Regions from separate parts of the Desulfomicrobium apsheronum genome, predicted to be linked through region 3. Evidence: predicted binding sites of a transcription regulator. Region 3 holds the regulator's gene; each other region holds the start of a gene.

Region 1 (10,458 bases), on a different contig from region 3:
GCCGCGAGGTGAGTGCCGCGCGTCGCTTGCGACCTCCTGCGGGTGCTCCGCTGCAATGATGTGTCCTCGCTTATCCCCGGGATGGCTTTTCGTGTTCTTGGATGATTCATGTTTTATGCCAAAGAGTGGCTATTCTGGTCGCCGCTTGCTTCGGGCCAAGTTTGACGGAGGCTGTGCGCTTTTTCGAAAGCCCGGCGGTATTTTCGAAGCTCCGGGCGCGACGAGTACCATCTTCGGGCTTCAATGCAGGCAGGGACAAACAGTTAGGAACGATTGCGGGGGCGAACGAAACGAAAAAAGGATGCCTGCATGTAATATTTTCCGACAGGTTTGTTTGTGAAATCTTACATCTCGGGGATATTTTCATCATGGAAGTAATTCAGAGATGCATATTTTTGTCATGGGGTACGCTGCGTGTCCATGTCGATGCCGATTGCCCTGCTGGTACGTTCGTTGCTAAATATGATTGTAAAATGCATTTGTTCTCAATGTTTTCAATCACGGCTGCGTGTGTGTTTTTTGAAAATACGAAAAAACAAGGCAGGATAAACCATGTCGACGCAAGATCAAAAAATAAGAAAGTGGAAGCGTCACGCCTGTATGTTTCCTTGTGGAATCATATGTGGAAAGAAAAATGATGCAATCGTGATGGGGCGCATCCTCAACATGAGCAGATATGGATTTCTCATAGAGACGGATTGTTCATTCAATGTTGGTGAGACATTGTCAATCATAGCAAGTCCAGGAAGAGAAGTGGATGGATATGATTTAAGCGATAGCTATCAGGGTCTCGTTCGGTGGGGGCAGCCAGATGAATCTTCGCTCATGGGCATGTATTCTGTGGGGATTGAGCTCGCTGTTCCCATTGAATCTCCAGAAGTCGAGATGCATAATTAACGACGATACTGCAAAAAGTCGCGAACGAAATTGGATGGCATTCCAGCGAAGGCGGGAATACATTCTTGGGTGAGCAAAGACTTTTTGCAGTGGCATCATTAAAGTAAATATTTCATTTGCATTCTTAGCTAATATATTTTTATCCAAGATTGATTTTTACTCATATTATATACTGATATATCATTAAAGATTACGTCGAGTTAGAAATGCACCAAGGCACCTGTAGCTTTCATCGTGGCTGTTGTATGGCTGCATGCGGATCAGGCTGTTTCAGTTGGCCGCGCGTCCAAGGGGGAGAGTTGGCTGATGGAGATATTGCTGGCGATTGCCGCAATTCTTGTTTGTCAGGGCATGCAGGCTTTGGACGATTTCCTGAGTCGAGTGGGCGTTGTTTCCCTGGCTCACGGGATGCTGCTCGGCTTTGGCCAGATATTTGTGGCCAAAAGGATTGTTGAATGGGGCGGATCGAGCCTTGGCTGGATGGTCGTTGCGTTTGTCTGCATCACGAGCGTGGCCGTTTCCCTGTACAAGATCCACCGCTTTGGCACTCGTTGGGTCTTTGCCTTTAATTTCGGGGTGGTCATCGGCCTTCTCTATGGCGGAATCTCATTGACATGATGGTTGCGGCGTTGGTGCTGGATTCATGTTTTTGGCGACCACTTTTTGCGGCGAGCTTTGTGCCGTTTCAATAAGTCTCTCGACTTTCGGGGTTGTTAGTAAAGTCGCTGAAACAGAAATCTATCGAGAATAATTGAATATTTTGATTGAGGGGATCCTCCTTATGTAGTAGTTCTTTTGTTTTCACACAACAGGACACAAAAAAAGGGATCCCCGCATGCAAACTGCAAATAATGCCATAGATCTGCAACTCATTAAAACCGAGTGTGAGAGCAGAATCGATTCGTTTTTTCAGTCAGTTCAGAATTGCAACCATAGCGCGAAATTCAAGTATCAAGAAAGCAAGAGGATATCCGCTTTGACTATTCTTCTGAATATCTTTGTTCTTCCGTTCATCCATACGACCGGGCGATTCCTCAAAGGCTTCAAGTTGCTCACGCTGGCCTGGTCCGATGGATCAGCCCTTTTACCTCTGGACTTTGCGCTGCGCTCTTCCGCGAACAAAAAGCAACGATACCAGGAAGTTTCCAAAGACCTTGATAAAAGATCATGCGGTGCGCGGCGGCGTCAGGAGACTGTGACCAAATCGACAGAACTGGTTGAACCCATGATTGTGCGTGCACTGAAGGTCGGCATCAAGGCCAAGTTCCTGCTCATGAACAGTTGGTTCGCCATGCCCACCCTGATCTCCGATGTGTGCAAGCACATCCCCGTCATCTGCATGGTCAAGCGCACTTCCAAGATCCACTACATCTTCGAAGGACAGAAGATGGACGTGACGCAGATTTACAGCCAGATCCGCAAACGCCGAGGCAGGGCCAAGATCCTTGCCAACGCCCATGTTGGGTTCAAGGATGGCCTCGAGGCCAAACTCGTCTTCGTACGCAACAAGCACAAGAGAGACTGGCTTGCCTTGCTTACCACGAACGTCACCCTTGCCGATGAAGACGTAGTCCGCATTTACGGCAAGCGATGGGACATCGAGGTATTCTTCCGCACGGCAAAGCAGCACCTGGAACTGGAGAAAGGCTGCCAAAGCCGGGATTTCGATGCCCTCATCGCCCACACTACCATCGTAATGACCAGATACATCTTCCTGAGCATCGAGAAACGCAGGACGGAAGATCCAAGAACCCTTGGCCTGCTGTTCCGCCGTTGTTGCGAAGAGGCCGAGGACTGCACTTTAGTCAAAGCTCTGTCCCATATTCTAGGCATCACCCTGGAAAACCTGAAGAAACTTGGCGAAGCTCAGAATCAGGCTGAACGCATACTGCTTGATGCTTTCCGAGACGGAATGCGTAGTTTGGGGCGCAATTTCGATTATATTTTCAATGCACAAAGGTTGTTAGCTGCTAATGGCTAACCCCGAAGTCGAGATCAAAAAAATTGTTCAAATACGTTGTGACGTGTGTATACAAAAGAAAGACAGGATTTAATTAACTTTTTTTTCATATATTTTGAATAGTTGTCAGTATGATGTGTGCACGCCGGAGCCATAACGCTCCCTGAAATCAAAGCAACAAAAGGAGGAATCCATGGCGCTTAATCCTGTACGATGGTTCGAGATATATGTTCAAGACATGAATCGAGCCAAAAAATTTTATGAGGCTGTCTTTGAAGTCAAGCTTGAAAGACTCAATACTGGAGAACCTGAATATTACAGCTTTCCGATGCATATGAATGAGGAAGGTTCGTCTGGCGCATTGGTCAAAATGGACGATGGCAAGTCCGGAGGAAACAGTATAATTATATATTTTGCTTGTGAAGATTGCTCAGTGGAAGAAAGTCGTGTTGAAAAAAATGGAGGAAAGGTTAAAGAATCAAAAATGTCCATCGGAGAATATGGGCATATTTCCTTGGTATACGATACGGAAGGAAATTTAATTGGCTTGCATTCAATGCAATAGTCAATCATCACATGATCAATGCATGGTTGTGGCTCACAATTCACCGGTCACAACCATGACATGACGTTTCATCACGATTCAAGCCCAGTCCATCGGAACGCATTGACTTCAATGCTCTTACAGACCTTTTTGAGAAGTCGTATTGCCCGCCCGTGGACATTGATTGGAGTTATATAATGAACACCATGCAAAAAATTGCGCCCTGCTTGTGGTTTGATCATCAAGCGCAAGAGGCTGCTGAATTTTACACATCCATTTTCAAAAATTCAAAAATCATGAGCGTGACCCGATACGGTGAAGCGGGACATGAGATCCACGGCAGAGCGGCGGGATCTGTCATGACCGTGGAGTTTGAACTCAGCGGCCAACATTTTACCGCGCTCAATGGTGGCCCGATGTTCCGATTCAACGAGGCCATTTCGTTTCAGATCAAGTGCGAGACGCAGGAGGAAGTGGATTATTTTTGGGAAAAGCTGACCGCGAACGGTGACGATACTGCGCAACAATGCGGCTGGCTCAAGGATCAGTACGGAGTTTCGTGGCAGGTTGTGCCCATTGTCATGTTTGAAATGCTGGGTGACGGCACTTCTGAAAAATCCCAAAGAGCCATGGAGGCTATGCTTCAGATGAAGAAGCTCGAGATTGACACGCTCAAGCGAGCTTATGATGGAGTTTTTTGACGGACACGATCGGATTGGACCAGGGGGCATGAACAATGCGTAGGTCAGGATTGATTTCCGCGAACACGTCATGACGAGCGGATTTTCTGCGTAAGGGAAATCCGACTTGAACGCTCCGCGCTCTTCTACACACGACCATCGTGATGACCAGATACATCTTCCTGAGCATCGAGAAACGCAGGACTGACGACCCAAGAACCCTTGGCCTGCTATTCCATCATTGTTGCGAAGAGGCCGAGGACTGCACTCTCGTCAAGGCGCTGTGCCAAATCCTAGGCATTACCCTGGAAAACCTGAAGAAACTTGGCGACAACCAGAGCCAGGCTGAACGCATACTGCTTGAGGGTTTTCAAGAAGGAATGCGTAGTTTGGGGCACGATTTCGACTATATTTTCAATGAACAAAGGTTGTTAGCTGTTAATGGCTAACCCCGAAAGTCGAGTAAGTCTCTCATGGATAGCCGGCCAATCAGACCGGTTCCGTTTCCTCGCGATTTACCAAAACCACCATTTTTCCGTGTTCAGTACAAAAGCGGCCAGTGCCAGGTTGGTCACTGCGTGGGCCAGGACGCATTGCGCCAGGCTCCTGGTTCTGTAGAGCAGCCAGGAATAGGCCATGCCGGCCATGATTCCGGCGAGGATGAAATGGTGGGCCAAGCCGAAGAGCACTGCGCTGGCCAGAAACGAAATCCAGGTGAACGTGCCGAGCGGAACCTTGGCGAATTCGGGGTTGATGACGTAGCGCAAGATGAAGGATCGCCAGAAGATTTCCTCCATGATCGGGACGATGAGCACGGCGCTGCCGATGCGGATGCCGGTCATGGCCAGGCGCAGGTTCGGGTTCGAAAAGACGCCGGGATTGAAGCCCGGAGGTTCGCTCAGCGCTCCGAAGGTCCAGTCCATGTTGATCCATAACACAAAGACCGCAAGGCCCAGCGCGATGCTCCCCAAAGTCTGGCCGCGTCTCTTCAGATCGGCCCAGCACAGTTCCGTGTAGGCCCGTCGACACAGGAAGAGCGCGATGACGGCGACCAGAGGCCTGAGCGGGTAAAGCAGGGCGAAGGTCGATTCCTGGATGCTGATCCAGGCTTTGCCGTCCATGAAACGCAATCCTTCCTCAAGGCCGATGATGACCATGAAAAGGGCAAAAGGCACTATGCGCGGCCAAGCTTTGTCGTTCATTGGTTGGCTGTTAAGCTAAATGTGTGCCTGTATGCAACGTTCCGTTGTGAGTTGAAAACGATTTTGCTGCTGTTTGTCGAATCTGATGGTTGTATTGCAGCGTTTCATTGGGGCAAACGTTGGTCGAAAGCTGGAAAGTAAAACAACTCGTTGTCGGATTATCTTACATTGTTTGGCGTGTGTTTACAATAAGATGAATGATTAAAGGGTAGTGCATATTGGCATTTTTCCTGCTTGAAGAGATTTATAGCCAAGGGGCGTCACAGAGAAAAACAACCGGAGGGACTGATTATGAAATCGCTTGTCAAGGGCAGTCTTTGCACAACAGTGCTGATGTTTTTATTGGCTTCGCCGTCATGGGCAAGTGTTTGGTTGCCGGAACCTGTCTTTCCCAATGCGATCCCGTACGACGAATATTATTCCTACTCAACAAGCATATTGAAGCAACTTTATCCTGGCTATTCGATCTATCCATCAAATCAAGGTTCGCTTAAAGATGAACTCAAAATCTGGTGGGGTGACAGTGAGAGTGCTGAAAAGGCTGCTGGAGATAATGTAAACATCAGGGGTGGATATAGTTTTCCTGATCCTTTGGCATTTCCAAATGATGGTTCGACTACGGAATTTAACACTGATTTGAATATTAGTTGGGTCGTTTCCGTGGATTTGTTGTATAATTTTCTTCAAAGCGAATTCGAGGGATCAAATATACCTGTTTTCGCATTCGATATTAATCAGATAGGAAACCAGCCAAACATGCTTGGCAACGGATACGTTGCGATCACCGATGAATTTGGAACTATTTTTCCTTATGCGCCTGACGCATTCGGGCTTGCAGAATGGGCCTTCGACGGTCTCAACAATGGTGAGTTTGATGAAGAGGCTCTTGTTGAAGTTCCGAACACGAAGACTGTGGAATTCATGGGTACGGAATACTCGTTCGATACAACCGGAACAAACAATGTGGACTTTCTCGTATATGCCCCAACGATGGACCTGTCCCAGTTTATTGGTCAGGGCCTATTCTTCACGGCTACATTCCAGTATCAGCTTTTGAGCGATGGTTTTGAGGATTTCTTCATCCTGGGTTATAGAAGCGACAATCCTCCTCCGCCTCCAGTCCCTGAACCGGCCACCGTGGCCCTGCTCGGATTCGGCATGGTCGCCCTGGCGTTCGCGGGCGGCAAGCTGCGCAAATAGAATATACCGTCCTTGACGCGAAAGAGACTCGGAGTATCGAAGAGATGCTCCGAGTTTTTTTATGTATCCATTTGATAATCAACAAGAATATTCGCTTGGTCTTGAAGTGGGAGCCTTTTTTTCGGGCGTAATCAACGTTCAGGGTAACTTTGGAGTTAGGGGAATTGCTCGTGTGTAAATTTAAACTGGAAGAATGTCGGAGCAGTTTACATTTTTTTGAGTTCCAATTGATATATTTTTATACAAATATCTGAAATAATGTCTCAAAATATTGGCATGGACCATGCTAATAACCTGTCACCACAAGACAGTTATTTTAACATTGGGAGGATTACCATGAGGAAGAATCTACTTGTAACATGTCTTTTAGCTGTGGCGTTTTTTTTCACGGCGACATTGGCCTCTGCTGCCTTGGTGACTCAGTGGGCGTATACCAATGACGCTATTTTTGTTGATTGGCTTAACGATGAGGCCAACCAGGACGAAATGGGTGTGAGTGCTGATTTGAGGACCCTGTACTGGGGCGTGCCATCCACCGTCCCCGGGAGTAATCCAGGTCAATTTCAGAGCTCACTTGAGCTTATCGCTCCTGTATCCGGTATCGACCTGATGACCGGAATTCCTTTGGAGACTTATGGACCGTCTGTAGATGTTGTTTCAATTGTACATCATAACTACATTCTTAGTTCAGACTACCCAACTCTTGCATATGGAAAGGTCGCGGCCAGCATTCAGTTTACGCCTTTCATACCTGCCGGACCCGTACAGCCTGTGGACACAGCATTTTTGGAGTTTCTGTTCTTTGAAACTCCGAACAATGATGTAACGCCAATGGATATTTTTATCCTCACCGACCCAGGCCTGACACAAGGCTCTTTTATCTATGAAGAATATAAGTATACTTTCGAGTTCAACAGTGAGGGTTTTGGCCTGCTGGAAGGCGCTTACCATGATTACGTAGCAGCCATATATGGAGAAGGAGAATATTTTGGATGGCTCGCAACTGAAGACGGCCAAAATTCGGCTCAGTTCAACCTGCGTATAATGGCCTCGCCTGTTCCGGAACCTGCCACCATGCTTCTTCTGGGCGCTGGCCTGCTTGGCCTTGGCATCGCGGTACGCCGCAACAAGAAGAACTGATCAATCGTCATAACAGTATGAAGGCCGGGGAGCAGATGCTTCCCGGCCTTTTTGTATGCCATGAGATCGTCCCTGCCTGGACGCAACGGCCGGTCATTCGATCACAAAGTCTTCCGCCTCCCGCCGAAGGGTGCGGTGCCGGATTCCCGGGCCGTAGCCTGTGCGAAAGAGCATGACCGGACCCTGATTTTCAAAGTCCACGTTTCCGAACAGATCCTTCAAATCCTGCCAGACCCGCTCCAGTGATTTTTGGTGCCTTTCGGAAAAACTTGTCGGCCCTTCCCAGATCCAGCGCAGCCGGAAGAGGGTGAGTGCGGTCATGGGCTGCATCTGTAGGCCATGGTGCTCCAATGCCAGCCAGATGCGTTGCAGGGCCTGACCGCCGCGCAGAAAGTCTCCTGGTTCCAATCCATCGACCACGACCATTCCGGCAGCCCCGCTGGCCAGGATGCCCTGGGCCGAGTGCAGGGCCACCAACCGACCCAGTCCCAGGGCGTTGGCGACGCGCATTGCGGGCCACGGTTTGGTCAGGCGCAGGAATGCCTCTCCGGGCAATCCGGCCTCCAGGTTCTTGAGGGGCAGGCCATCGCGGCGTTGCCGTGCTTCCTGGTCGTTGAAACGGATCATGGAGGTGAAATGCTCGTGCAGGCCCTGGTGCTCGGTGCGGATTCTGTCGGCCAGGTAGATCACCTTGGCGAGTTTCCTGAGCTGAGCGCGACCGGTGAGCAGATGCAATCCGGCTTCGGGAATGTCCGCGATGCGGGCCTTGAGATCTGCCTGCACCCAGTCCGGCAGGGGGCGCTTGTCGTAGGGACGTCGGTTGGTGCAGCGCGTCCAGATGTGCCGGGCCAGCGGTTCCGGTGCCTGATCGCCCGGCTGTATGCGCGCTGTGCCCATCAGGTTTTCCTGCGCGGCATCAGGCAGGATCTGCGTGCTTGCATAGAGGCCCATGCTTGCGGCGGCGATGCGGATATTCTCCAGTGCCGCTCCGCAGGCGATGATGGAGGCGATCTGGCGGACGTTGAAAAACGACATGTCGGTTTCCGGATTGAGGAAAACGTGGATGTCATTGCCCGTCAGGCGAAATCTCCAGGGCTGGGCATTGTCCCCGGAGGGAGCTTGAATTGCGGCCTGCAGCAGATAGGTGCCGACATCCTGGGGCAGGGAGTCAAAATGTGAGACGCTGACCACGGGTTGGTCCGGAATGCGCACCCGGCCCGTGTCAGTGGCCTTGATCAGTACGTTTTGCACGTACCAGAGTTTGGCGCGCTGGCTGAAGGTGCGGTTGCCCCGGCTCAGGCGCCCTTTACGGAGCACCTGCCGGAAGGGGTCGAACTGCAGGAAGCAGGGCGCGGGCTTGAGTCCCGGCTTGCCAAGAATGATGCGCACGGCCTCGGTGGCGGCAAGGGACGAGCACAACTGGCAGGCGATGTTCAGGGACGGGCCTTTGCCACCCTTGAGATCCACCCTGGACAGGTCCATGTATCCGATATGTGTGGGCCTTGGGGCCAGCCCCATGGCGAAACGCAGATATTTCTGTTCCTCCGGCAGTTCCCCGCCCACATCGAAATAGTCGTCAAAGCCCATGCCGTGCGGGGTGAAGACCAGGAGGGCCGAGCTGTATCCCAGCGGCCCGGCCGTGATCACGGGCACGCCCATGGAGCGGGCCATGTTGAACAGGCTGCGGCGGATTTCGAACTGAAAGAAGTCCAGTCCGTCCAGGACCACGTCCACGCCTGTTAGAAAGGCTTCCATGTTGTCTGCGGTCAGTCCCGAGGGATAGGGCGTGATGTCCAGGAACGGATTGATGCCGTGCGCCTCGTCGATCATGACCTCAAGTTTGGGGCGGCCGAAGGATGGCACCCTGGCCCCGTACTGGCGGTTCACGTTGACCGGTTCGTACTGGTCGAAGTCGGCCAGGTTGAAACGGCCGATTCCGGTGCGCACCAGATTGATCAAATGCACTCCGCCCACGCCGCCCATGCCCGGAATGGCGACCCTGGCCTCGGCCAGTCGCTCCTGCTCGCCCGGTGAAAACAGCCCGATGTTGCGGGAAAAGGCTTCCTCGCGATAGGCTTCCTCGCTGGAAATTCCGAGGGCCTGCAAGGTTGCCAGGTGTTCATCTCGTTTCATGCTTGATCCTCTTTTTCCTTAAGGAGATGCCCCCTGGCCCCGGGGCGTCTCCGGCGTGTTTGCTGCCCGGCTTGTTCCTGCCGTGTCATTCGCTCTTGCCGTCAAAGGAAAGCATGGCCGCCGGCAGAACGATCAGGTCGCCTACCACGGCCGTGATCATGATCACGGCGCTCAGACCCCCGAAGCTCATGGTGGGCACGAAGCTGCTGAAGAGAAGCACGCCGAAGCCGATGACCAGGATCAGCGATGAAGCGCAGATGGCCGTACCTTTTTCCAGGATGGCTCGTTGCAGAGCCTCCCGCATGGGCAGGCTCTCGGCGCGCTTTCGGTTGTACTCGGTCAGGAAATGGATGGTGTCGTCCACGGCGATGCCTAGGGCGACCACGGAGATCAGGGCCGTGGAGGTGTTCAGGGGGATGCCGAGCAGACCCATGATCCCGAAGTTGATGATGATCGGAAACGCGTTCGGGATCAGGCTTAGGGCCCCTGCGACAAACGAGCGCAGGGCCAGGAACATGATGAACGTGATCACGGTGGCGGCCAGGGCCAGACTTTCCACCTGTCCCCGGACCAGGGCGTCGATGGTGTTCACGTCCTGTACGGCCCGGCCGGTGACCCGGATTTGCAAGCCGTCGTGTTCGTGTTGGTCGATGAAGGCGCGCAGGGCGTGTATGAGTTCGGCCTGGCCCGCGGAGCTGTGCT
Region 2 (10,458 bases), on a different contig from region 3:
GCGTAATCGTGCGCCGAACGAAAAACACGATGCCAAGGATCAGTATGGCGTCCACCACGATGACGCGCAGTATCGTGGCCAGCAGTGTTTCGCGAAGCGTCTCGTTCAGGAACTTTTTGCTCATGAACAGTGTGAGTTCGCCCAGGTCGGTCTTTTTGCCGCTTTTCTCGTAAACCAGGGGAATCGTGATTGTTTCATAGTTCCCAGGTTCCACGGGACTTTCCAGAGTGACGGCATTCCAGGTTTTATCCCGCACCACTCCGGTAATGAGCTTGTCCTTGTGCATGATCGTGGCGGCGTAAAGATTCCGATTGGTCATTTCACTTTCAAGCACGCCCTTGGCTCCATCAGCATTCATGTCCCAGAGCGGTGCAACCAGGTTTACAGCCAATCTTCCGGAGATGATTTGCATATCCTGATCCAGTGATGAGGTCAGCTCTGAGCGTTCCCTGATGTAATCCATGGCACCAAGCCCGCTCAAAACAAGAGTAACGATAGCTGCAATGAAGCCCACCATAAGAATTTGCAAGCTGCGTCTTTTTTTCATCGAACTTCCTTAAAGATTAATAAAGTTTATATGTTTAAATAATATATATTATTTATGATATTTATTGATTTATAATAAATTTGAAATATTTTATTATTGACGACACTGCAATAAGTCGCAAAGTAACCTGAGTATCATTCCCGCGTAGGCTGGAACACATTCTTTTAAGATAGTTAAAAAAGCATGGCTCCATTTCTTCAAGGGGATGACGACTTTTTGCAGTGATCTTATTCTTATTAAGTTTTTTTCATTTTATTCCAGTGCATTTTATATTCTATATAATTTGGTCCGATCCAAATCATTTCGCCTGTTAAGGCGACACAGTAAAAAGTCGCGAAAGAACCTGAGTGTCATTCCCGCGCAGGCGGGAATCCATTTTTTTCAGATGGTTAAAAAAGTTTGGCTCCCCTTCTTCAAGGGGATGATGAATTTTTGCAGTGACCTCTGTTAAACGTCGACGAGAAGTACAGCGCCTCGCTCAAGGCCACTCAATAAAGGCTCGGATGGTTTCAAAAGGGTTGTGGTCGTGTCGACAGTTCGTTCTTTGAGCCCCCTGGGGAGCGCCGTGGCGTCATCCCCAGGGGGCTAAAGGAGTGGCTAGTTGCGGTGAAGGCCCAGGATGCGGCTTGCGTTTTCGTACATGACCTTGCGGCGAACTTCGTCGCTTAGGGGGAAGGATGCGTAGGCGTCAAGGGCGTCTTTGAGTTCGATGAACGGGTGGGCGCTGGCGAAGACGACCTTGTCCTGGATGATGGTGCTCATGGCCTGCACGAAAACGTCGGCCATGGGCGCGCGTTCGTATTCCGAGAAATCCATGTAGACGTTGGCGTTGCGCAGGCAGGCGTAGACGCTTTCGTTGACGTACGGATAGCCGCCATGGCTCATGATGATGGTCAGTTCAGGGAAGTCGCGGGCGACCTGATCGACGTGACGGGGATCGGCGTAGTCCATGATGGCGCCGGGAACCTGCGGCGGAGGGGCCATGGTCACGAACACGGGTAGATTCAGTTCCGCGCACTTGGTGTACAGCGGATAGTAGCGGGCCTCGCAGGCCGGGATGTGGGCCAGATAGGGGTCGATGGCGATGCCCTTCATGCCGTGTTCTTCGACGGCCCTGACAATTTCGTGCACGGCGGCCATTTTCTTGTGCGGATCGATGCCCCAGAAACCGATGAACTTTTCGGGATAGGCCTTGCAAAACTCCAGCACGCTCCCGTTGTTGGCCGGGGAGCCGTAGGTGGTTTCGCAGTCGCGGCCGGTGATGACCGCGCGTTCGACGCCGCGCCGGTCAAGATCGGCCACGATCTCGTCCAGGGGCTGGGCCTGGCGGGCGTCGAACCCGATGGCCTTGCAGGCTGCCTTGAACATGGCGCTGTTTTTGATGCCGTTGATTATCTCAGGAGTGTTGGGGCGGAAACGGAAATCAATGATTTTCATGGACAAAGTCTCCTTATCCGGGCTTGACAGGTGCGTCAGCCGGGTTTGAAAAGTGCCGCCGGAATGTCCGGCGGCATTTGTTACGGGTGCGTTATTTCGAGATGAAGAAGAGCGGTACTTCTGGGATGTAGGTGATGATCAGGAGCACCACGATCATGAGCAGAATCATGGGTATGACGGACTTGGACAGCTCCGAGAGTTTCGCCTTCGAGATGCCGCTGGCGACGAAGAGGTTCACTCCGACGGGCGGGGTGATGAAGCCGATGGCCAGGTTGACGACCATGATGATGCCGAAATGCAGCGGGGAGACACCCACGCCGGTCACGACGGGCAGTAGGATGGGGGTCAGGATGACAATGGCGGCCAGGGCTTCCATGAAGATGCCGACGATGAGCAGCAGGACGTTGATGAGCAACAGGATGACCAGCTTGCTCTCGGTGACGCTCAGGATGGCGCGGGCGATGGTGCCCGGCACGTCCTCGATGGTCATGATGTTGCCGAAGAGGGTGGCCATGGCCATGAGCACGATGATCGTGGCGGATGTCTCGGTGGCTTCGACGCAGCAATTGAACAGTTTCTTGAAGCCGATCTCGCGGTATACGAAAACGCCGACGATCAGGCCGTAAAAAGCCGCGACAGCCGCCGCCTCCGTGGGCGTCATGAGGCCTCCGTAGATGCCTCCGAGCACGATGACGGGCACCATGAGCGCCCACTTGGCGTTCCAGAATGCCTTGCCCAGCGTCTTTACGCTTCTTTCGCGCACTTCACCGTGCCAGTTGCGGGCCTTGGAGAAGAAATAGGCATAACCCATGAGCACAAGCCCGGTCAGAACACCAGGCACGATGCCGCCCAGGAAGAGGTCGCCGATGGAGACCTGGGCCGAGATGCCGTAAACCACGAAGGGATTGCTGGGCGGGATCATGACGCCGATGGCGCCCGCAGCCGCAACCAGTGCGCCCGCGAAATATTTGTCGTATCCGCGTTCCACCATGGCCGGAACGGTCAGCGCTCCGATGGCAGCGACGGTGGCCGGGCCGGAGCCGCTGATGGCTCCGAAGAACATGCAGGTCGCGACGGTGACCAGAGCCATGCCGCCATACAGTCCTCCGAGCATCTCGTCGGCCAGGGAGAGGAGACGTTGCGAAAGGCCGCCCGCGCCCATGAACACGCCCGCCGCGATGAAGAACGGGATGGCCATGATGGGGAAACTGTCGATGGATGTGAAGGCCGTCTGCGCCAGGTACTGAATGGGCAGGGTGTCGGCGCAGATGACCGTGGCCAGGGTGGACAGTCCGAGGGAGATCGCGATGGGGACGCCAAGAAGGCACAGGACCACGAAATATCCGAACAGGGCCGGCAGCGGTTCGATGTACTCCGCGACGAAGACCGGAGAGACGACCAGGGCCACGCATGCGAGCGCAAACAGGGTGTCCTTCAGGCCGCAGATGCGAACCTGGCGGCCCAGGCCCTGAAGCAGGCGCAGGCTCATGAGCCCGAAACCTACCGGCAGAACCATGTACGGGATTATGTAGGGAATGCCCAGGGCCGTCGTATGCTGGGGAAATTCGAGCAATCTTTCGATTTGCGACCATCCCGTCCAGCAGATGGTGAGCGTGAGTATCAGGAAGAACGTGTCGACCATGACCCAGCTTGCATTTTGCCAGCGCAGAGGGAGCTTGTCGAAAATTATGTCGATGCGGATCGAACTGCGTTTTTTGATGGCCACGGAGAGTGCCAGGTACGTTATCCAGATGAAAATGTACCGGGAAAGCTCTTCACTCCAGACCGCCGCGCCCGCAGTGTCTGAGAAGTGGGTTATTAGGTATCTGTAAGTGGTCTGGAAGGTGATGAAGAGGATTATCAGCAATAATCCCGAAACAAGGAATATTTTTTCGAAATTTTCATCGATCCAGGCCCAGCACTTCGACTGAGTGTCTGGCGCGTTGATTTGTGTGATGGGCATTGCGCCGCAGGTGATTTCCTGATCCATGTGGTCTCCCTTTTGCCTCATTTTATGTGGACCATCCGGTCAAATCCCCTGCAAGTCGAGCATGCCGCAAAGTTTGATGCACTTCACGATGTTCAGGGGAGACAGGTTTGTCTTTTCACCCCCGGACTTGCTTCCGGGGGTGAAAAGGGAATGTTATTGCTGTGTTTCGTTCAAGAGCTTGAGCAGATTGGCGGGAATCTGCTCTGCGAATTTATCACGCACGGGCGCGGTGAGTTCCTTGAGCTTGGCGCGTTCGGCGTCGTCCAGGATGGTGATCTCGATTCCCTTCTCCTTGAACGCTTCCCAGGCCTTCGCCTCAAGGCGGACAGTTTCCTCGCGCTGCCACTGCAGTGCTTCGCGTGCGGATTCGCCAAGGATGCGCTGCTGGTCGGGAGTGAGGCTGTCCCACTTCTTTTTGTTCATGAGCAGAAGGTGCATGCTGTAGTTGTGGTTGGAGTCCATGGCGTACTTCAGGACTTCGGTGTGCTTGGCGTCGTTGAGCAGGGAAAACGTGTTGCCTTCGGCATCGACAGTGCCCTGCTGCAAGGCGGTGTAGGTCTCGCCCCAGGCAACCGGAGCGGGGTTCATGCCAAGCGCGGTGGCCACGGCAACCTCGACGGGAGAGTCAGTGGTGCGGACCTTGAGGTTTGCCAGATCCGCCACGGTGCGGATGGGCTTCTTGGTGCTGACGAAGTTTCTGTATCCGTACTGGCTGAACATGAGCGTGGTCAGGCCGATTTCGTTGGAAAGCTTCTCCAGTTCCTGGCCGAGTTCGCCTTCATCGAGGGCCTTGTACAGGTTTTCCTGATACTTGGGAGCGGTTATGTAGGGCAGGTCCAGGGCCATGTAGGCCTTGTTGAAGCTGGCCATGTTCGGGGAGGAGCATGAGGACATGTCCAGCGTGCCGGCCTGGGCCGCTTCGGTGGTCACTCTGTCGCTGCCGAGCTGGGCATTGCCGAAGATCTGAATGCGGATCTTCCTGTCGCTTTTCGCTTCCACCAGTTCCTTGAACTTTTCGTAGCCGACGGTGACGTTGTTACCTGGAGCCATCGGGTGTCCAAGACGAAGGGTCAGCGGCTTTCCGGCCTCGGCGGCGTTGAAGCTCCCGGACAAACCGATGGCGGCCATGAGTCCCAGCGCTGCAAAAACGATCTTCTTTTTCATTCTTCCTCCAAAAATTTAAGTTTTGACCAGTATTGCTCTGCAATTGTTTGGCTGTCGCCCTCTGATCACGGGTGTTGATGGTCCCTGAGCAGAATACATGCCAGAGAAAAAAGCCGATCAGCAAATATGCTACGTTGAAAAGTGTTTTAAATCCAGATGGTTGGAATTGTGCAGTGCATAAATGCGGCAGAGTGTGGGAGGTGTCGTTGCAAACTTGCAACTACTGGGAAATGTTCTTGTCAGAAGCGCTGCTTTTGGGAAAAAAATCACAAAACGGTGTCATACGTAAGCTCTTTAAGTTGGCTTTCGGGTTTTGCGACGGTTTTGGTAGTAAATTTTGAGCATCTCGTCGCAAATTTGCAACTCTTTTTTTGCCTGAAAAGAAGTTTTTTTACGCTTTGTTGCAAATATGCGACGGGCGCGATTCGTTATTTTTTTCTCAAAAGACCGAAAAGACACCATAACTCCGGAAACCGTATCTTTTCATGTGGTTATAAGATTTGGCACAAAGAATGCTCAGAAGCAGGCAGTTCAATAATCCCGAAGCATGTCTGTGAAGAGAAGAATTGAATACGATGCTAAAAATAGTCCAATGACTAATTTTCGGGATTTAAGTTCTCATAAGATTCAATCAATAAACTTAGATCAGGAGTAAGAACATGACTCGCTTTACTTGTGGATGCATGTCGCCTCAGGAAGAACGCCTTTATAATCAGATTGAAGGCAAGGAAGATAAATTCAGAAAGACCCACAGTCGTGTCTTCAAGCTCCTGGAAAAATTTGACGGACAGAAACCGCGCATCGATGTCGAGCGTGCCTTGTATTTTACACAGTCGATGCAAGAGACTGAAGGACAGCCTCTTGTTCTGCGTTGGGCAAAGGCTCTGAAGCACATCGCCGAAAACATGACTGTTTACGTTCAGGAAGATCAGCTTTTGCTGGGTCGCGCCGGTTTCGACGGCCGCTACGGCATTCTCTATCCTGAACTCGATGGCGACTTTCTGGATATCGCGGTGCGCGACCTGCCCACCCGTACGCAGTCTCCCGCGACCATCACTCCCGAGGACGCAAAGATTGTCGTCGAGCAGATCGCTCCCTTCTGGAAGGGCAAGACCTTTCACGAGAAGCTCAACGCCGCACTGCCCGAGGAAGTTCACAAGCTGACCTACGACGATCCGGAAGGACTCATGTCCCGTTTCATCGTCAACGAGACCGCCTCGTTCCGTTCCTCCATCCAGTGGGTGCATGACTTCGAGAAGATTCTGAAGCGCGGCTTCAACGACATCAAGCGCGAAGCCGAAGCGAAGCTGGCCATCCTTGATCCGTTGAGCCCCAAGGACAATTGCGAGAAGAGACCTTTTCTTGAGGCCATCGTCATCGTCAGCGATGCCATCGTGCATTGGGCCAAGCGCCATGCCGTGCTTGCCCGTGAAGTGGCGGAGAAGGAAACCGACCCGGCCCGCAAGGCGGAGTTGATCCGCATGGCCGAAAACGCCGAGCACGTTCCCGGCGAGCCCGCCCGTGATTTCTGGGAAGCCTGTCAGAGCCAGTGGTTCACGCAGATGTTCTCCCGCATCGAGCAGAAGACCGGCACGACCATTTCCAACGGCCGCATGGACCAGTATTTTTTCCCTTACTACGCCCAGGACGTCGAGGCGGGCAAGCTGACCGAAGAGCAGGCCATGGAGCTTCTGGAGTGCATGTGGGTCGGCATGGCCGAATTCATCGACATGTACATCTCTCCCACGGGCGGCGCTTTCAATGAAGGCTACGCGCACTGGGAAGCCGTGACCGTTGGCGGACAGACCCCGGACGGACGCGACGCCACCAACGACCTGACGCACCTGATCCTGAAGTCCAAGCGCGAGTTCCCGCTGCATTACCCTGACCTCGCCGCCCGCATCCACAGCCGCTCCCCCGAGAGCTACCTGTGGGACGTGGCCGAGACCATCAAGGACGGCTCGGGCTTCCCCAAGCTGATCAACGACGAGGAGATCGTGCCGCTGTACGTCTCCAAGGGCGCGACCTTCGCCGAGGCCTATGACTACGCGGTGTCCGGCTGCACCGAGGCGCGCATGCCCAACCGCGACACCTACACCTCGGGCGGCGCGTACATCAACTTCGCCGCCGCCGTGGAAATGGTGCTGCGCAACGGCCGCATGAAGAAATACGGCGATGCCGAGCTCGGCCTGAAGACCGGCGATCCGACCACGTTCGCCACCTGGGAGGAGTTCTGGAACGCATACGTGCAGCAGCACCTGCTTTTCCTGCGCGCCGCCTTCGTGCAGCAGTACAAGATCAACAAGATCCGCGCGACCTGCTTCGCCCAGCCCATGGGTTCGGCCATGCACGACCTGTGCATGAAGCATTGCATCGACCTGCATCAGGAGCAGATCCCCGAGGGCATCAACCTCGGTTACTTCGAATACATGGGACTCGGCACTGTCGTTGACTCCCTTGCGGCCATCAAGAAGCTGGTCTTCGAGGACAAGAAGCTGACCATGCAGCAGATCATCGACGCCATCGACGCCAACTTCGAAGGGCACGAAGACATCGAGGCCCTGCTGCGCAGCGCTCCCTGCTACGGCAACAACGACCCCTATGCCGACAGCATCGGCCGTGAAATCGACAGGATTTCCGTCGAATACGGCGGCAAGTACAGCAAGGAACTGGGCATGCACAACGACGTGCGCTACGTGCCCTTCACCTCCCATGTGCCCTTCGGCAAGGTCGTCAGCGCGACCCCCAACGGACGCAAGCAGTACACTCCGCTGTCCGACGGCTCCTCCGCCTCCCACGGCGCGGATGTGAACGGGCCTACCGCCATCCTGCTCTCGAACTACAACACCAAGAACTACGGCATGCGCGACCGCGCGGCCCGCATGCTCAACATCAAGTTCACTCCCAAGTGCATCGAGGGCGAGCAGGGCACGGAAAAGCTCGTGTCCTTCATCCGCACCTTCTGCGACCTGAAGATATGGCACGTGCAGTTCAACGTCATCAACCGCGACACCCTCATCGCGGCCAAGAAGGACCCGCAGAAGTACCGCAACCTGATCGTGCGCATCGCAGGCTACAGCGCCTACTTCGTGGATCTCTCCCCCGATCTCCAGAACGACCTCATCGCTCGTACGGAGCATGGAGATATCTAAAAAAAACAGGGGGCTTCGGCCCCCTGACCTTTTCCGTTCCTGGAATCGGCGCCGGGACCGCCCGTCGGTCCTTCCCATCGCGTAAACCATCGAGGAGTCTCATGAGCGCGCTAGAAGACAAAAAGAAGAAAGGTCTGGTGTTCAACATCCAGAAATATTCCGTGCACGACGGCCCCGGAATCCGAACCATCGTGTTTCTGAAGGGTTGCCCCTTGTCCTGCAACTGGTGCAGCAATCCCGAGTCGCAGAAAAGCGAACCCGAGTTGGCCTTCAATGCCGGCCGCTGCCTCACCTTCTCAAAATGCACGCGCTGCCTGCAGGCCTGTCTGCGCGGCGCGATCATACGTGAGGCGGACGACACGCTGCGCATAGACCGCGCGCTTTGTGACGGGTGCCCGAAAAATTGCGCCGAGGCGTGTCCATCCCAGGGGCTTATCGTCTACGGACAGGAGCGAAGCGTCGATGATGTGCTGAAGGTCGTTGAGCAGGATGCGGCGTTCTACACCAGATCCAGCGGTGGATTGACCCTGTCCGGAGGGGAGCCGCTCATGCAGGGCGAGTTTGCCCTGGCTTTGCTGCGCGATGCGCGTCGTCGCAGAATCAAGACGGCGGTGGAGACGTGCGGGATGGTTCCATGGAAGACGCTGGAGGCCGCGTCCGAATATCTGAATTACGTCTTGTACGATATCAAGCATATGGATAGCGGGATTCATGAGGCACAGACCGGATGTTCCAATGAGCGGATTCTCGACAATTTCAGGAAGCTCGCCCTGCTTGATCCGGACAAGACGATTCTGGCCCGCACTCCGGTGATTCCCGGATTCAATGATTCGGAGGAGGCAATCATCGCCATTGCGAAGTTTCTGGAACCATTCCCGAATGTGCGCTACGAAATGCTTCCCTATCATCGTCTCGGGACACAGAAATATCATTTTCTCGATCGTGTTCCGCCCATGGATGAAGTCACGCTGGATAAATCCGTCATGCCAAGACTGATTGATGCCGCACGAAGCGTTCTTGGAGACAGGGTCGAAGTGGCGAAATAGTATTGATGCAATATTTATAATTTGAATTTATACATCACTTATTTTGTCATTAATTGATATTTGTGACGGTAGATTGATGTCATATTCATATTTTACATAGCATTGTATTAAAAGGCAGCTCGTCAGGGTTGCCTTTTTTTTTAAGCCGTGAGAGATTTTTTGCATGCCAAACCGTTCCATGGATTTTCTTTCAAAGAACTTTGAATACATACTTGATGCTCTTCCCGACGGAGTGTTCATCTCGGACGTTTCGGGCGTGACCCTGCGTGTCAACCGCATGTACGAGCAGCTTACCGGGCTCAAGCAGGAGCAGGTGCAGGGCAAACAGGTGCGCGCACTTGTTGAGAACGGAGTCTTCGACAAGATCCTGAACCCTGAAATAGTACGCACCGGCAAGCCCGCCACCCACGTGCAGCAGTTGCAGAACGGGAAGAAGCTGGTCCTGTCGGGATTTCCCGTATTCGATGATTCCGGGGCCCTGCGCCTGGTGGTCACCTTCGTGCGCGACATCACCATGATCACGCGCCTCAACGATCAGATGGAGGAACAGCGACACCTGATCGAGCAGTTTCATGAGCAGATGGCCTATATCGCCCAGGAGCGCAGCAAGACGCTGACCCCGATTTTTGAAAGCGAGGTGATGCAGGGCGTGGTGAGCATGCTCCAGACCGTGGCCCCCACCGACGCCTCCGTGCTCCTGCTCGGCGAGACCGGCGTGGGCAAGGATGTCTTCGCGCGTCTCACGCACGCACACAGTTCGCGCAAGGACAAGATCTTTCTCAAGGTGGACTGTGGCGGTATCTCCGAAACCCTGACCGAGTCCGAGATGTTCGGCTACATGCCGGGCGCCTTCACCGGCGCGTCGAGTAAGGGCAAGGCCGGTTATTTCGAACTGGCCGACGGCGGTACGGTTTTTCTGGATGAGATAGGCGAGCTGCCGCTGTCCATGCAGACCCGGCTGTTGCGTGTCTTGCAGGACGGGGAGATCATGCGCGTCGGCGGGAGTCGTCCGAGCAAGGTGGACGTCCGGATCATCGCCGCCACCAACAAGAATCTGGCCGAATGCGTGGAGACGGGGACCTTTCGCCGCGATCTTTTCTATCGCCTGAATGTGGCCACGGT
Region 3 (10,458 bases):
TCGATGTCATTCCCGCGAAGGCGGGAATCCATGTATTTGGTTGCACGGGAAGCAAGATGGATTTCCGCCTTCGCAGGAATGACGCGTAGATTCGCGGTTCTCTCTTCACCGTCAGCGTCAACCGCGAATGAATGCCTTTCGGCCGCGCCTCTCCGCGCAACAATACGGAAAGAAACACCAGCCCGAAATCAAAAAGCCCGCCCAGGCGAACCTGGACGGGCTTCTTTCATTCAAAGAGCCAAGATTTAGGCGAAAGCCTTTTCGAACTTGGGCACTACGTCCTTTTTGCGGGACATGACCTTGGGCAGCCATGCCTTTCCGTCCACAGGCTTGACGCCGAAGGCCTTCTCGACCACGGCGGCGTCGTCGGAGGCGATCAGGATCTCGGAGCCTTCCTTCATGATGTCGGTCAGCAGCAGGAATATGGAGTGGTTGCCCTTCTCGGCCTTCAGTGCGGCGATGTCGGCGGCCAGGTCACCCTTGACGGCGTCGAGGATGGACAGGTCGACCACTTCCAGCTGGCCGATGCCAACCTTGGTGCCGTTCATGTTGAAGTCCTTGTAGTCGCGCAGAACCAGCTCGCGGGCCGGGGTGCCTTCAACGGCGGACTTGACCTTGAACATTTCCATGCCCAGGGCGGCCAGGTCGGCGATACCGGCGATCTTGCCCAGTTCGGCGGCAGCTTCCTTGTCGGCCGGGGTGCAGGTCGGGGACTTGAAGATGACGGTGTCGCTCAGGATGGCGCAGAGCATGATGCCGGCGATGTTCTTGGGAACTTCGATGCCGTGGAACTTGTACATGGCGGTCAGGACGGTGGCGGTACAGCCAACGGGCCAGATCCAGCATTCCAGGGGGCTGGAGGTGGTCAGATCACCCAGCTTGTGGTGATCGACGATGCCCAGGACTTCAGCCTGCTTGATGTCGTCAGGCAGCTGAGCCAGGTCGGAGGTGTCGACCAGAAAAACTTTTTCACCGGCATATTCGGTCTTCACGGCAGGAGCGGCAACGCCGAACTTGTCGAGGATGAACTTGGTCTCGGGGGCCAGTTCGCCCTGGGCGGTCGGGGTGCAGGCTACGCCGAGCTTGCTCTTCAGGTCGGCCAGCGCGATGGCGCTGCAAACGGTATCGGAATCGGGATTCTTGTGACCAAAAACATAAACGGACATGGTATTCCTCCTACAAGGGTTTATTGGCGAACAAAGACATTGTGCGAAATATCACAATTATTCGCGGCTGCCAAGAGAGAACATTGGAGGTCACAGGCCAAGGATGACGCCAAGGATCACGCTGACGGCGACCAAAGCGTAGGCCTTGCGTATACGCAGGGCGAGAATGGCACCGGCGCAGGCAGCGATCCAGAGCATGGTCCAGGTCGGTTGCGGGCCGCCTGAAATCCAGGGTTGAAGTGCTTTCAAACCGACCAGAAGGGGCACCAGGCAGAGCGCGAGGACCGAAAAATTGAGCAGCAGGATTTCGACCAGGGCCCTGCCGGTAAGCCGGTGCGGTGCGAAGGCGTTTATGTTGCCCTTGCGGTTCCAGGTCAAAAGTTGGTTGTAGCCGGCATTCTGCCGTGTGCGGTAGAGTTGTTCGATCCACGCTCCAAGGTAGGCCAGGGGCAGGGTCGCGATGACGACAAGCACGGTGGTGCGCATGTCGGCATCCGGCAGGCAGGCCAGAATGGTCAGGGTGCCGATCAGGGAGAGAAGGGCCTGGGGCGGGATGTAGGTTCCGGCTGGAAACAGATCGAGCCAGAGCAGCTCGAAAAAAATGCCCGCGCTCAAGGCCGGCTGGAGTTTGAAGGTCAGTCCCGCCCAGAGCAGGGCGGCGAAAAGCGGACGATGAACAAAGCCGAGGTCAATGGCGACCCGGGTCAGGGACAGGAGGGCAAAAAAAAACTTCCTCCGGCCAGCAGGATGAGATCGTGAGTGTCGATCATGCCGATTTGATTCGAGAAGTATTCATCACAGGTTAATCTTGGTCGTTGCCGAAGGCACGCAGCGGAAATCGATCTCCACGCCGTGCTCCTTGAAATATTTCAGACAGGAGCGGTCTTCCGCTCCCAGGGCGATGTGTTCGCACACCTGCTCCTTGCCCGGTCCGTAATGCAGATTGCCGATGTTGACCAGGGAAAAGGACAGCCCGGCCATGTGCGCGGCCTTGGCATCGGCGCAGTCGGAAAAGAGGATCAGGACATGCTGATCCGGATCGTTCTTGCGTACGTTGCGCAGCATCGAAGCGACCTCCGAGACTTGGCAGCACAAAAAGGAGATGCCGCTTGGCACTGCCAGGCTCATGATTTCCTGCCGCAATTCGTCGGCGGCGAGGTCGTCGTTGGCGACCAGCAGGGTCTTGGCCCTGATGTGCGGAAGCCAGGCCTCGATGATCTGGCCATGCACAAGGCGGTTGTCGATGCGGAACCAGATCACGGCTAAGCCTCGGTGATTTTGCGGGTCAATACTTCGCCGGCGACAACGATGCCTTGAATGGCCGCGTTCTTGGCGTCCTGGGCGAGTTTGGACAGATCCTGGGTGCGCATGCCCAGAACCCTGAGCAGCATGGGCAGGTTCGCCCCGGACAGGACGTCGACCTTGCCCGGCTGAAGCAGAGACAGGCTGATGTTGGACGGCGTGCCGCCGAACATGTCGGTCAGGATGATGACGCCGTCACCCGTTTCCATCTGCTTGACGGTGTACTTGAGGTCCGAAAGCAGGGCGCTCATTTCCACGGTTCCTTCCACGGCTATGTGGGCACACTGTTCCTGCGGCCCTAAAATCGTCTGGGCCGCTTCAAGCAGATATTTGCCAAACTGGCCATGGGTCACCACGATCACTCCAACCATTACTCCTCCAGATTATCCAAGACTGAAATGCCGATGTTCGACAGATACGTTGAAGCCCTGTTCGCCCAGATGTGCCAGAACGGCCTCGGTCACGGCCACGGACCTGTGGCGGCCGCCCGTGCATCCGAAAGCCATGGTCAGGCGGTAACGCCCTTCCAGCGCATAAAGCGGCAGGGTGAAATCAAGAAATTCCAAAAGCCGACGCAGGTATTCGCGCCCGGGGTTGCTGTCCAGCACGTACCGGGCGATGGCTTCGTCTTTTCCGGACATGGGGCGCAGGGCCTCGTCGAAATAGGGGTTGGGCAGGAAGCGCAGGTCCGTAACCATGTCCGCCTCGGCCGGGGCCCCGTACTTGAAGCCAAAAGAGATGAGATGCACGCGCATGCCCTGGCTGCGGGAAGAGAGACTCTCCCACTTGTCCTGAATGACCCTTCTTAGATCGTGCACCGAATAATGCGACGTGTCGATGACCAGATCAGCCTGGGCGCGGATGGGTTCCAGTATTTCCCGTTCCCGCTCCAGCGCCCCCTCCAGCCCCAAGTTGCCCGAGGCCAGGGGATGCGGACGGCGGGTGGTGGCGTATCTGCGCAGCAGGATCTGGTTGGAGGAATCCGTGAAGAGAATGGTCGGCCGCACGGAAAACTTCTGGACATCAAGCAGCACTTCCTTCCACTGACCCACAAAGTCGGGTTGGCGCAGATCCATGCCCATGGCCAGCCCGGGGTAGTCCTTGGCGGAGGAGTTGAAGAACAGTTCGATGAGCGCCGGAGCCATGCGCGCCGGAAGTCCGTCCACGCAGAAAAAGCCCATGTCTTCAAAGACCTTGAGCGCCGTGCTTTTGCCTGAACCGGACATGCCGGAGACAATGACCACGTTTTTCTGTTCAGGTTGAGGCTGCATGGGGATACTCCGAATGCGTTCGTGCTAGACGGTCTGCAGCAGATGCCACAGTCCTTCCTGACCGGGGGAATTGGCAAAGGCCTGGCGGAACGATCCGTCTTTGAGCAGGCGGGAAACCGTGGCCAGGAGTTTCAAATGCAGGCCAACCACGTTTGAAGGAGCCAGCACCGTGAAAAAGATGCTGGCCGGCTTGTGGTCCAGGCTGGCAAAATCCACGCCTTCGTGGCTGCGGCCGACAATGACCAGAACCTGATCGATGCTGTCCAGCTTGCCATGAGGGATGGCGATGCCGTCTCCGATGCCGGTGGTCCCGAGCATTTCCCGGTCCATGAGGACCTGGGTCACGCGCTTGGGGTCAAGATCGGGGTATTTGGTCGACAGCGTCGAAACGAGTTCGGCCAGGACCTCGGTTTTGGTCCTGGCCGAGAGGTCGGAGATGATCAAATCCTTGTCCAGGTATTCAGCAAGCTTCATTCCCTATACCCCGGGGTCGATCAAACCGAAATCGCCGGTTTTGCGTCGGTAAATGACATTGATCCTTTCGCTTTCGGCGTTGAGGAATACGAGGAATTCGTTGTCCGAGCTTTCAAGCTGCAGCGCTGCTTCTTCAACGATCATGGGCTTGGGCGAGAAGTCATCGGTTTTTTGGATGACGGGCTTGCGCCTGGTGTCCGCGTCGTCGTCAAAACTCGCGGCGTCCATGCGGGGGCTGTCGCTGCCGCCCTTGCGTCGGCTCTTGTCCTTATCGCGGGTCTTGCGCATCTGGGCTTCAAGCTTGTCCCAGACGAGGTCGACGGTGGAGTACATGTCCTCGCTGTCTTCGCGGGCGGAGATATGCACGTTCTTTCCAGTCAGCACTATATCGGCGACATGCCGGAATTTCTCCACTTCGAGATTGACCTGCAGCTCAGCGTCGGGGGTGCCGGCCATGAATTTGGCGAGCTTGCCGAAGCGGTCCTTGGCGTATTTGCGCAGATGGTCGGAAGGATCGAAGTTTTTGAAATTGAAGGTAATCCTCATGGAAGCCTCCTCGATTGTTGAGGGTCAGCCCTTTTTGCCGTCCGAAAGGGGCGGCCCAAAGGGCGGGATATCAAAAAACCTGTTTTCGCTTTGATGAGGAATCGATCCCCAGCACCGCGCGATATTTGGCCACTGTTCGCCGGGCGATGTTCACATCCAGCCGTTCCTTCAGCACCGAAGCGATTTTTTCATCGCTGTAGGGGTGCTTCGGGTCTTCCTCGCTGACCATTTTCTTTATGATGGCCTTGACCGATTCGGATCCGACCTGGGTTCCATCATCCATTTCCAGCGCGGAATTGAAGAAAAATTTCAGTTCCATGATGCCGTGCGGGGTGGCCACGTATTTGTTCGTGGTGATCCGGCTGACCGTGGACTCGTGCATTTCGATGTCATCGGCTACATCCTTGAGGATGAGCGGTTTGAGCTTGGTCACCCCGTGTTCAAAAAAGCCCCGCTGAAACCTGACAATGCTTTCAACCACTTTATATAATGTTCTTTGCCTTTGGTGCAAGCTCTTCATGAGCCACATGGCGGAGCGCATCTTGTCGTGCAGATATTCACGGTCCGGGCCTTTGACGGCCAGGTGCATGTCGTCCATGTAGTACGGGCTGAGCTGCAACTTGGGCAGGCCGTCGTCGTTCATGACGATGACGAAATCCCCTTCGTATTCGTACACGAAAACATCCGGGCTGACATATATGGTGCTCTCGCTGCCGTAACTGGCGCCCGGCATGGGGTCCAGGGACTGGATTATGTCCAGATAGGCCTTGAGATCCTCCATCTGGATCTTGAACTTGCGCAGGAGCGGTTTGTAGCGGCGCTTTTCGATGTCTTCGAGATGTTCCCCCACCAGGGAGATCAGGATGGGATCGTCCTGGCCCAGCATTTCCAGCTGGATGAGCAGGCATTCCCGAGGAGAGCGCGCGGCCACGCCCACGGGATCGAAGCGCTGCAGACGATGCAGCATGGACTCCACCAGGGCCAGGGGAGAGAGCGTCTCGGAGGCGATGTCCTCGGCGGTGCTCATCAGGTAGCCCTGGGAATCGAGGTTGCCGATGATGGCCTCGCCGATCATCTCCTCTTCTTCGGTGATGTTGGACAGACAGAGCTGCCACAGCAGATGACCATCCAGGGAAGGCTTGCCCGAGAGCCTGGCCTCGTAGGACATCATCTCCTCAAGGGCCTCGGTCTCCTTGAACTGCACTTGCTTGGCGGTGCTTGAAAAATCGCCGAGGTAGTTTTCCCAGTCCGCGTTGCGCATCAGCTCCGCGTCTTCGTAGGAAGTTTCCGGGCGTGTTTCTGCCGGAGCCTGGATTTCGTGCTCTTCTGAAATTTCCTTGACCCCCTCCTCAAGCATGGGGTTCTCAAGCAACTCCTGCTGAACGGCTTCGAGAAGCTCGAATCTGGAGAGCTGAAGCAGCTTGATGGCCTGCTGCAGCTGCGGTGTCATGACCAGCTGCTGCGTCAGCTTGAGGTTTTGTCGGAGTTCAAGGCCCATAATTGATTTGGTTTCACCGTGTCAGAGGATTGCAGGCTAAAAAACTACCCAGTAACGAATCTGCCATAAAGCTTAGGTCCTGGCAATCCTTGGAAAATCGTGTCCGCTAGAGGCTGAATCCTTCACCGAGGTAAACCTTGCGCGCACCCGGGTCGGCGACGATCTCTTCCGGGCTGCCGTTCAGGATGATGCGGCCGTCGTGGACAAGGTACGCACGGTCGCAGATCTGGAGCGTTTCGCGAACATTGTGGTCGGAGATGAGCACGCCGATGTTCTTGTCGCGAAGGTCCCGGATGATGGCCTGGATGTCGTCCACGGCCAGGGGATCGATGCCGGCGAAGGGTTCGTCCAGGAGGATGAATTTTGGATTCTGGATCAGGGCGCGGGCAATTTCCAGCCTGCGGCGTTCTCCGCCGGACAGAAAGGCGGCCAGCTGTCCTTCAAGGCGGGTGATCCCCAGTTCATCGAGCAGCCTGTCCGCCGTGTGCTTTTGCTCGTCGCGTGAGAATCCCGAATATTCGAGAATCAGTTGCAGGTTCTGACGCACGGTCAGTTTGCGAAAGATTGAGCTTTCCTGCGGCAGGTAGCTCATGCCCGCGCGGGCCCTTTTGTGCAGGGGCCAGCGGGTTATGTCCTGGCCGTCCAGGAGGACCTGTCCCCGCGTGGGCCGCACGATGCCCGCGAGCATGTAGAAGGTGGTCGTCTTGCCTGCCCCGTTGGGCCCCAGGACGCCAACCACTTCGCCCTGGCTCACGTCAAGCTCGATGTCGTGCACGACATCCCTGGCTCCGTAACGCTTGGCCAGATTCTGACCGGTCAGGGTGGTCACTGCCCAAGCCCCTGGTTGCCGGCGGGAGTGTTGAAGATGGCCTCGACCCGTCCCTTGCCGCCCAGGACCTCGCTGCGGTTTTCCTTGATGTAGAGCTTTATGACCTCGCCTTGGATCTTGTTGGCGCCTTCCATGAGCATGGGGCTGTCTTCCATGGTCAGTAGGTCCTTGTCGGCTTCGTAGGTGGCCTTTCCGCAGGTGCCGGTGCGGCCCTTGTCCGCTTTTATGCGCACGTTGCCCTTGGCGATGATTTTCTTGATGGCTCCCTGCTCGTCAGGCACGCTCTGGGTGGCGTTCTTGGCGCCATCCTTTTTTTCCAGCAGCACGGTCAGCGTGTCGGACCAGAGCTGGATGTCCTGACGAATGACATACACGGAGCCGGTGAAAATCACTTGGTCCCCTTTCTGGGTGTAGGTCATGGTGTCGGAAGTGATCTTGACCGGGACGGTCTCGGCCGCCCAGAGAGGCGTCGCACAGGCGAGGAAGAGAAGAATTATGAGTGAACGCATTTGGTAACCCGCTTGTCAGTTCATGATGACCTGGACGTTGCCTTGGGCCAGGAAGTCCCCTGTGTCCAGAAAATATGTCAGGGTGTCCGAGCGGCCCTGCATGGATTCGCCAGTCAGTTCAACCGTGCCGCCGAGCACGAGTGTGCGGTTTTGTCCTGTGTAGTCAAGGGTCTCGGAGCGCATCTCGTATTGGCCCTGGGTGCCGTTGACCCCATCCCACATTCTGGCCCGGTCCTCTTTTTGCCAGACCTGCCCCCTGGGCGCCCGAACTTCGATGGGTTCCCCGCCTTCTTCGCCCCAATAGACGATGATCGGGGCGGCGAGCGTCAGTTCATCGCCGTTTTCGGAGTAGTCGGCGCCGGTGGCGCTCAGGTTCCAGAGCTTCTTGCCGTCCTTGCCCTGGCTCAGGTTTACGCCTTTGAGGCTCAGGTCCACATCCAGATTCCGGATCGACGGATTGTCCAGACGCTCGGGCCAGAGCAGGCGTTTGCCGAGCATCGCGATTCCGGCCAGAACGACAAGGGCCAAAAGCCCGACCAACAGTCGCTTCATTCCCGGACCCAGTCCTGCCAAAGGGCTTCGAGTTTGCCCTGGGCGCGCAGGATGAAATCTATGGCTTCGCGCACGGCACCCTGGCCTCCCATGGATCTGGTGGTCCAGGCCGCGAGTTTCAATATCTCGGGGCGGGCGTTGGGGACGGCGATGGGCAGCCCGACCAGGGACATAGGCGCCGCATCGACCCAGTCGTCACCGACATAGGCCATCTGCGCCAAGGGGATGCCCGTCTCTTCGGAAATCCGGCGCAGGATCGGGGCCTTGCGGTGATGGCCGGGATAGTAATGGCTGATGCCAAGCTCCGTGACCCGCCTGCGCACTGCCGGGGAATCAAGGCCGGTGATGACCGCGAATTCGATGCCGGCCTGCGGGGCCATCTTGATGGCCAGTCCGTCCTGGACGTTGAAGCGTTTCATCACGCAGCCTGATTCGTCATAATAGAGGCCGCCGTCGGTGAGCACCCCGTCCACGTCCAGGATGATCAGACGCACGTCCCGGGCGAGGAGTTCAGCATTCATTTGGGATGCTCCAGATGGCCGCCAGCTCCGAGAGAAGGGTGCGTGCCTTGGCCAGGGGCCAGGAATTGGGGCCGTCGCAGAGGGCCTTGTCCGGGTCCGGATGGATCTCCATGAAGAGGCCCTGGCAGCCGCAGGCCACGGCAGCCCGGGCCAGCGGCGGCACGAACTCGCGCTGGCCGCCGGAGGACGTGCCCTGTCCGCCGGGCAGTTGCACGGAGTGGGTGGCGTCGAAGATCACGGGGCAGCCGAACTGCTTCATGATGACCAGGGAGCGAAAATCCACGACCAGATTGTTGTAGCCGAACATGGATCCGCGCTCGGTCAGCCAGATGCGCTCGAATCCTTCGGAGCGGATTTTTTCCACCGGTCCCTGCATGTCCCAGGGTGCCATGAACTGTCCTTTCTTGATGTTCACGATGCGCTCGGTGCGCGCGGCGGCGAGCAGCAGATCGGTCTGGCGGCAAAGGAAGGCAGGAATCTGAAGCACGTCGGCCACCTCGGCCACCAGGGATGCCTGGCGCGGCTCGTGGATGTCCGTGATCACGGGCAGCCCGGTGCGGCTCTTGATCTGGGCCAGCCAATCGAGCCCCATGTCCAGCCCTGGTCCGCGGAAGCTCGCTCCGGCCGTGCGGTTGGCCTTGTCATAGGAACTCTTGAAGATGAGCGGCAGATTCAGATCGCGCGCGATGGCCTGCAATTCGACGGCCACGGTCATGGCCATGTCCAGGCTTTCGAGCACGCAGGGTCCGGCGATGAGAAAGGGGCGGCCGGCGACCAGGGTGGAGCAGTCAATCATGTTGTTACTCGGCTTTCTTGTTGGCCACGGCCGCGCGAATGAATTCGCGGAACAGCGGATGTGGCTGCATGGGGGTGGAGGTGAATTCCGGATGGAACTGGCAACCCAGGAACCACGGATGATCCTTGATTTCCACTATTTCAACCAGGCTCTTGTCCGGGGACAGGCCGCTGATGGTCAGCCCTGCTTCCTCGAAACGGCTCTGGTAGGCGCTGTTGAATTCGTAGCGGTGGCGATGACGTTCCGAAACCTCGACCGCGCCGTAGGCTTCAAAGGCGCGGGTGTCTTTCTCGATCACGCAGGGGTAGGCGCCAAGACGCATGGTTCCGCCTTTTTCACTCGTCATGTCGCGGCGTTGCACGCACTTCTTGCGGAAATCGAACCACTCCTTCATCAGATAGATGACCGGATCCGGAGTGGTCAGGTCGAACTCCTCGGAGTTGGCCTTGGTCAGGCCCATGACGCTTCTGGCGTACTCGATGACCGCGCACTGCATGCCAAGGCAGATGCCGAAGAAGGGGGTCCTGTTTTCGCGGGCATGGGTGATGGCCGCGATCTTGCCTTCTACGCCGCGGATGCCGAAGCCGCCGGGAACGAGGATGCCGTCGGCCTCGGCGAGGGTCTCGGCCACGTTTTCGGCGGTGATTTCCTCGGAATTGACGTACAGGAAGCGGATGGCCGCGTTGTTGGCCACGCCGCCATGGGTCAGGGCCTCATGCAGGCTCTTGTAGGCTTCCTTCAAGTCCACGTACTTGCCGACGATGGCAATGGTGACCTCTGACGTTGGATGGTGCAGGTTGTAGACGAGATTCTTCCATTCCTGCAGGTCCGGATTCTTGGCGGCCAGTCGCAGGAGAATGGCGATTTTCTGGTCAACACCTTCATTATAAAGGGTCAGGGGCAGTTCGTAGATGTGGTTTACGTCTATGGCGGTGAAGACCGCGTCCTGGTCCACGTTGCAGAACAATGAAATTTTGCGTTTGATGTCGTCGCC

The links. The regulator sigma-54, encoded in region 3, starts transcription at its own class of promoters, with help from an activator protein. The targets are predictions, from matches to a motif close to CTGGCACGGNNNNTGCTT.
Region 1: a site for sigma-54 is predicted at 6,755-6,772, ahead of BMZ40_RS02605 (THxN family PEP-CTERM protein). Genes of this name have one in related genera too.
Region 2: a site for sigma-54 is predicted at 5,639-5,656, ahead of hpsG ((2S)-3-sulfopropanediol dehydratase). Genes of this name have one in related genera too.

Annotation. Positions count from the first base shown of each region.
Region 1 is NZ_FORX01000002.1:88,920-99,377, forward strand. Features, by position in the region: gene BMZ40_RS19430 (hypothetical protein) at 126-638, shown strand; gene BMZ40_RS20140 (hypothetical protein) at 601-897, shown strand; gene BMZ40_RS02570 (hypothetical protein) at 1,204-1,515, shown strand; gene BMZ40_RS02575 (IS4 family transposase) at 1,733-2,878, shown strand; gene BMZ40_RS02580 (VOC family protein) at 3,051-3,422, shown strand; gene BMZ40_RS02585 (VOC family protein) at 3,599-4,102, shown strand; gene BMZ40_RS02590 (hypothetical protein) at 4,246-4,530, shown strand; gene BMZ40_RS02595 (CAAX prenyl protease-related protein) at 4,597-5,283, opposite strand; gene BMZ40_RS02600 (PEP-CTERM sorting domain-containing protein) at 5,575-6,483, shown strand; gene BMZ40_RS02605 (THxN family PEP-CTERM protein) at 6,820-7,623, shown strand; gene BMZ40_RS02610 (ThiF family adenylyltransferase) at 7,717-9,756, opposite strand; gene BMZ40_RS02615 (efflux RND transporter permease subunit) at 9,842-10,458, opposite strand, start outside.
Region 2 is NZ_FORX01000004.1:25,638-36,095, reverse strand. Features, by position in the region: gene BMZ40_RS05765 (methyl-accepting chemotaxis protein) at 1-547, opposite strand, end outside; gene BMZ40_RS05760 (amidohydrolase family protein) at 1,145-1,984, opposite strand; gene BMZ40_RS05755 (TRAP transporter large permease) at 2,076-3,947, opposite strand; gene BMZ40_RS05750 (TRAP transporter substrate-binding protein) at 4,128-5,138, opposite strand; gene hpsG ((2S)-3-sulfopropanediol dehydratase) at 5,798-8,290, shown strand; gene hpsH ((2S)-3-sulfopropanediol dehydratase activating enzyme) at 8,392-9,336, shown strand; gene BMZ40_RS05735 (sigma-54 interaction domain-containing protein) at 9,500-10,458, shown strand, end outside.
Region 3 is NZ_FORX01000006.1:78,772-89,229, forward strand. Features, by position in the region: gene BMZ40_RS08150 (manganese-dependent inorganic pyrophosphatase) at 246-1,166, opposite strand; gene BMZ40_RS08155 (hypothetical protein) at 1,257-1,781, opposite strand; gene BMZ40_RS08160 (PTS sugar transporter subunit IIB) at 1,962-2,426, opposite strand; gene BMZ40_RS08165 (PTS sugar transporter subunit IIA) at 2,429-2,839, opposite strand; gene rapZ (RNase adapter RapZ) at 2,852-3,739, opposite strand; gene BMZ40_RS08175 (PTS sugar transporter subunit IIA) at 3,764-4,213, opposite strand; gene hpf (ribosome hibernation-promoting factor, HPF/YfiA family) at 4,217-4,759, opposite strand; gene rpoN (RNA polymerase factor sigma-54) at 4,830-6,257, opposite strand; gene lptB (LPS export ABC transporter ATP-binding protein) at 6,364-7,086, opposite strand; gene BMZ40_RS08195 (LptA/OstA family protein) at 7,083-7,595, opposite strand; gene lptC (LPS export ABC transporter periplasmic protein LptC) at 7,611-8,147, opposite strand; gene BMZ40_RS08205 (KdsC family phosphatase) at 8,144-8,668, opposite strand; gene kdsA (3-deoxy-8-phosphooctulonate synthase) at 8,658-9,464, opposite strand; gene BMZ40_RS08215 (CTP synthase) at 9,469-10,458, opposite strand, start outside.